One region of the Lacrimispora indolis DSM 755 genome, then DNA from elsewhere that is predicted to be linked to it. Evidence: riboswitches for the same ligand, from Rfam matches in the RefSeq annotation. Region 1 holds a riboswitch; the other holds the start of a gene.
The links. Region 1 has a riboswitch for FMN ahead of K401_RS0129790 (ECF transporter S component). Riboswitches for the same ligand answer to the same signal wherever they lie in the genome.
Positions count from the first base shown of each region.

Region 1 (3,135 bases):
TATAATAATTACGTTCTGACTCGCTTTCATTGCTATTTGAGTTTGACTTATGCTGCTCAACATAATATTCTTTGATGACTGGAATAACATATGACAGAGCTACATCAAATTGTTGTTCTTTCAGCAAATCTAAGAGCCCCTTTTCTGGTAACTCATCAAACTTAGCAAGTTGCCCCACTTTTCTCTCTTTTTTGGTTCCAGCATTAGAATAAAACACAAATATAATATTTTCATCTTCATCAATTCTACGCCATGTATCGATAAATATTCTAATTGAGTTTTTAATTTCTATACTATTAATAGAAAAATCAGATGAGTAATTCTTATTCTGTTCCGATCTGATTTCATTTGTACCATTACTCATATCATATTCAAAAACATCATCAACATATTCTATTGTACAAAATACGCTACTTCGCTTTTCTTGAAGTGCACACAATAATCGTTCAACTGCACGTAGCTTTTGCAACCCAATTCCCTTAAGATTTGAGATAGCTTCGGTATTTATATTATCTTTGATAATTTCAACTTTTTTCATAGTATCACCCGTTCTGTAAACTGCCACAGTTAATACTACCAATTATATCATAATATATTCAAATTAATAGATAAAATAGTAAAATATTACCATATCCATCAACTTATTTTATAGTATTATATTAAACCAAGGCACATCCCCTTGCACTAAGGTGAGAATCCAGAACATTTGTTCGTTATCCTTATTATATACTTCCATCACATCTTCGTCAACTGGTTTTCATTTAATCGTTATTGAAAATTTTTAAAAGCAAATAAATAGCAGGAGCCACAAAGCCCATACTATTCTGTGTTATATTTCAACTGTAGTTCTGCTCTTGAATTCCACCGTGAAAGTGCTGTTCTCATGTACAATAACTTTTTCAATGAGCCTTCTCATATCATCCATAGAAAAAGGCAAAAAAGGCACATTTTCAAAACTGAGAATGTACCTTTTTTGCCCTTGATTTATCAAGTGTCCCGTCCCTGTAAGTTATAATTTAAGCCCCAAGCATTCATGCCTGCGGCTTATTGTTTAAGTGGAGATAGTGGGATTCGAACCCATGACCTCTTGAATGCCATTCAAGCGCTCTCCCAGCTGAGCTATACCCCCATGTCCGCTATTATAGCAAAGCATTAAAAAAATTGCAACAACATATTGCATTTATTTTTTAAAATGTTATAATAATTCAAGAACATTTGAATATAGTTGTCTTCAGGGCAGGGTGTAATTCCCGACCGGCGGTAAAGTCCGCGAGCGCAAATTGCGCAGAATTGGTGTGATTCCAATACCGACAGTATAGTCTGGATGAAAGAAGATGTGTTAAATAGTGATAATACACCTGTCTATTTTTAACACCTGAAAGGCATACTTTCAGGTGTTACTTATTTTCAGGAGGATTTAACCATGAATATGACAAAGAAAACAAGCAAACTCACCCTCATGGCCATGCTTTGTGCGCTGGCCTTTGTAGCAGTTGTGGCAATCCGGATTCCCTTAATTCCAATACTGCCTTTCCTTGAGTATGAACCCAAGGATATTATCATCCTGACCGGAGGCTTCCTATTCGGCCCAATGTCCGCGGCACTGATCTCTGTCATTGTGTCTTTTGTAGAGATGTTCACCATCAGCAGCACCGGTATCATCGGGCTGATCATGAACATTCTATCAACAGTGGCATTTGTTTGTCCGGCAGCTTATCTCTATAAGAAGCGCCATTCCATGTGGGGAGCTTTCTTTGGCATGGTGTTAGGCACTCTTCTCATGACCCTGGTCATGGTTTTGTGGAACTACCTCATCACCCCGATTTACATGGGATATCCGCGGGAAGCTGTAGTCAAACTCCTTCTCCCGGCATTTATTCCCTTTAACCTGTTAAAGGGAGGAATCAATACAGCCCTGACTCTTCTCATCTATAAGCCTTTGGTGACCACCCTGAGAAGATCCAATCTTATGATTCCCGATTCAACAGCTTCTGCCGACGCTCCCAAAAAGAGGATTTTCAGTTTTGAAATTACCCTTACTGCAGCAGTCATCTTAATAACATGTATTATGGCTGTCCTGGTTATGAAGGGAATTATGTAAGCAAAGACTAATGATTGGACTGCGCATAACTAAAGCTGCCATATTTGCGGATTCTACGGAATCCGCATTTTTGATTTATAATATTATAATATTTTCCTGACGGTCTGATCCTTTGTCACTTGATGATGATCAATCGGATATTTGCAATCCGCTTCGCTGCTTGCTCACAGCGGGCCCCGCTTCACCGAGGTTAAATATCACTTTTTATTTGGATACTGCCATAACTTTCTCGCCAATATTTACAGTATGGGGATCCGCTAACTGAAAGCTGCTGAATTCATCCTGATTAGTTACGATCATTGGAATTACCGTATCAAATCCTGATTCCTGTATTTTTTCAATTTCAAAGCGGATCATTAATTCTCCTGCTTTTACTTTCTGCCCCACTTTTACATTTGCAGAAAAGTATTTTCCCTTTAATTCCACTGTATCAATACCAATATGAAGCAGAATTTCCTGGCCCATTTCAGTTGTCAGAGCTATGGCATGCAAGGTATCAAACAACATGGCAACAGTACCGTCTACCGGTGCATATAATTCCCCCTTAGAAGGTTTAATTGCAACACCTCTTCCTAATATTTCTTCCGCAAAGGTTGGATCCTTTACATCTTTAATGGATATCAGTTCTCCTTCCGCATAAGCAGTTATTATTTCCTGTGCCGGAATTTCCCTCGTTTTTTTAATAAGATTATTTAATAGTCCCATCTTTTCTCCAATCCAATAAATTTTCATCGGCTACAGCATTCTATAGGATGTTATAGCCGATGTACCATGAAATTCTTCTATTGACCGACCAGGGCGTGCCGCACTAGTTATACTCCAGACCAATCCGTACAAATTGTTCTTCAGGAGCTTCTACCTGATCCATTGCTTTTTTTAGCTTTCTGCACATTTCCTCCATGATTTTTAAATCTTCCAGCGGATTCTTCTGTTCAGGATCTGCTTCTAAATCAAATAATAAATCACCAAATTGCATTGGATCAATATAAACCTGTTCCTCGTATTTCATGCAGGGGATTCCGTTTGTAAAACGT
Region 1 covers NZ_AZUI01000001.1:6,145,467-6,148,601, forward strand. The annotation lists gene K401_RS0129780 (hypothetical protein) at 1-538, opposite strand, end outside; tRNA gene K401_RS0129785 (tRNA-Ala) at 1,057-1,129, opposite strand; FMN riboswitch at 1,224-1,340, shown strand; gene K401_RS0129790 (ECF transporter S component) at 1,424-2,101, shown strand; gene K401_RS0129795 (PTS sugar transporter subunit IIA) at 2,306-2,806, opposite strand; gene K401_RS0129800 (sulfatase) at 2,910-3,135, opposite strand, start outside.

Region 2 (3,135 bases), 2.5 Mb from region 1:
TACCATTTGGGGAAGATTGAGCTTTTGGCAAAGCTCAATGCTCATGGGCATACAAATCAGCCCTTTCCCGTGTATTGCCATAAAATTCACATTCTCTGTGGTAGCAAACTCAGCCCCACAGATCAAATCTCCTTCATTTTCCCTGTCCTCGTCATCTGTGACTAAAATGATTTTGCCCTGACGTAAGTCGTCAAGTGCTTCTTCAATCGTGTTGAATTGAAACATAATTCCTCCTAATATCCGGCTTCCGTAAGAAAGCCTTTTGACAGTTTCGTTGGTTGCGCCGGTTTACCCAGAAACTTTTCAATATATTTTCCAACACAGTCATTTTCTAAATTGACTGTATCTCCAACCCGCTTTCCAGCTAGTGTGGTATGATTTGCGGTATGTGGGATAACAGATATGCTGAAATCAACGTCAGAGACTTTAGCAACTGTCAGACTAATGCCGTCAACCGCAATGGAACCTTTTTCTACGATGTAACGTAAAATCTCCGGTGTTGCCCGGATGTTATACCAAACTGCATTGTCATCCCTTTTTATCCAGCGAATAACGCCTGTTCCGTCAATATGTCCGGTGACAATATGGCCTCCAAAACGCCCATCAGCCGGCATGGCCCGTTCCAGATTGACCATGGCGCCGGAATGAAGGCTGTTAAGGGAAGAACGCTGGATTGTTTCATGCATGACATCTGCTGTAAATCCGGTGCTTGTATAAGACGTAACCGTTAAGCAAATTCCGTTTACAGCAATGCTGTCACCCAGTTTCATGTCCTTTAACACAGAGGCCGCCCCAATGGTTAAGACCGCAGAATTCGCCCCTTTTTTTATATTGCGGACTGTTCCGGTTTCTTCAATGATCCCTGTAAACACTCTATCACCTCACTTTCCAAAAGAATGTCCCCGCCTAATTTAGTGACTGATGGAGGCAGCAGCTGATAAGCTTCATCTGGTGCTTCAATGCCTGTGCCGCCGATGGGAGATTTGGCATTGATACCTCCAAATAATTTGGGCGCAAGATAAACCTGCATTTTGTTAACAATACCACTGTTCAGTGCAGACCAATTTAACGTTTGACCTCCTTCTAATAAAATGCTGTCCATTCCCTTTTTTCCTAAAGCAATCATCAGCTCCTTTAAATCCACATGACCATCCTTTGACGGCAGGAGAAGAACTTCACATCCTGCCTCTTTGTATGTCTGTATCCTGATGCTGTCTGTGCAGCAGGTTGCAATGACTGTTTTATGCTGTTTTGCGGTTTTCACTACCTTTGCCTGTAACGGCGTTTTTAGTTCTGTGTCACAAATAATGCGGACAGGACTTTTTAAGTCAGGCAACCGGCATGTCAGCAAGGGGTCATCAATGATAATCGTGCCTACCCCTGCCATGATCCCAGAATACCGATGTCTGTCTTTGTGGACACGCTCACGGGCGGTTTCCCCTGTGATCCATTTGGATTTTCCAGAGCGGGTGGCGATTTTTCCATCCATTGTCATGGCGTATTTCATTACAACATAAGGAGTTTTGTTCTGAATGAAATGGAAGAATACTTCATTGAGTTTATTGCACTCCTCGGTCAGCACTCCTTCCACAACCTCAATTCCATGCTGATGCAACATTTCAATTCCTTTTCCGGCCACCAAAGGGTTGGGGTCAGATGAGCCGATTACTACGCGCCGGATTCCGCTTGAAATAATTGCTTCCGTGCATGGCGGTGTTTTTCCAAAATGACAGCACGGTTCCAATGTTACATACAGCGTTGCGCCATTGGGTAAATCTGTGCAGTTTTGAAGGGCATCCCGTTCTGCATGAAGCTTACCGTACTGATGATGATAACCCGTACCAATGATGATATGGTCTTTTACGATAACCGCTCCGACCATTGGATTGGGATTTACCCATCCACAACCCTTTTCTGCAAGCTCCAATGCTTTTTGCATATAATCTTTATCTTTCAATCACGCACCTCCTGAAAAAGTAAAATGCCTTGAACCATAGATCGTTCAAGGCATTTACCAGCGTCAAAATATTTAAATATATCTGAAGGTATGTATCTGAAAATAAAAAGCTCTGAAACGATAAAATCATTTCAGAGCGAATATACGATACACACATTTGTGCGCTTTTATCTTCTTTCATCCAGACTGTACTGTCGGCTTCGGAATCACACCGAATCATGCCTTACGGCTCGTGGGCTTTACCACCGGTAGGGATTTGCACCCTGCCCTGAAGATACTATTTAATTTTCATTTTGCCATTATACAGCAAAGTTAGGGTGTTGTCAATAGAAAAGAAAACAGTACACCCTATAATTCTATTGCATATGAAAATGGATAATGTTATAATTGAACTACAAACGAAAATTCAACCGAATCAGGCGGCCAAGCGGAGGGGCTGACCCTTGGTCATTGGGAATATCCGCTTGGCTGGAACAGAACGGAGGAGATCTTATGACAGATCGGCAGACGAAGATTTTGCAGATTGTGAATGAACAAAAAAGAGTGGAAGTGACCAGTTTGTCGGAGCTGCTGGATGTGTCCCAGGTAACCATCCGTAAGGATCTGGATGTGCTGGAGGAGAGAGGGCTTCTGACCAGGGAACACGGGTATGCGGCAGTCCGGAATACGGATGACATCACCAACCGTCTGTCAGTGCGGTATGATACCAAGCTTAAGATCGCCAAGGCTGCGGCAAAGATCGTAGCCAACGGTGAAACCGTTATGATAGAATCCGGTTCCAGCTGTGCCTTGCTGGCAGAGCAGCTGGCAAATGAGAAAAAGGATGTTACCATCATTACAAACTCCGCATTTATTGCCAACCATATCCGGGAGTCTGCCATAGGAAAGATCATTCTGTTGGGCGGAGACTATCAGACGGAATCTCAGGTCATGGTAGGCCCTATGGTGAGAAAATGCGCCAGAGAGTTTTTTGTAGATAAGCTGTTTATGGGAACCGACGGGTTTATTCCACAGGCGGGATTTACCTGCGGGGACATGATGCGGGCAGAGTCCATGAAGAACATGGCGGAGTCGGCCAAGCATTCCATCATCCTCACGGATTCCAGCAAATTTGAGCAGCAGGGTGTCGTTTTGCAGTCCCGGTTTGAGAATATCAATATGGTATATACGGACAATGG
Region 2 covers NZ_AZUI01000001.1:3,659,599-3,662,733, forward strand. The annotation lists gene K401_RS0117530 (bifunctional 3,4-dihydroxy-2-butanone-4-phosphate synthase/GTP cyclohydrolase II) at 1-225, opposite strand, end outside; gene ribE (riboflavin synthase) at 234-872, opposite strand; gene ribD (bifunctional diaminohydroxyphosphoribosylaminopyrimidine deaminase/5-amino-6-(5-phosphoribosylamino)uracil reductase RibD) at 827-1,957, opposite strand; FMN riboswitch at 2,123-2,237, opposite strand; gene K401_RS0117545 (DeoR/GlpR family DNA-binding transcription regulator) at 2,450-3,135, shown strand, end outside.
Region 2: another riboswitch for FMN. It lies ahead of ribD (bifunctional diaminohydroxyphosphoribosylaminopyrimidine deaminase/5-amino-6-(5-phosphoribosylamino)uracil reductase RibD); the one in region 1 lies ahead of K401_RS0129790 (ECF transporter S component).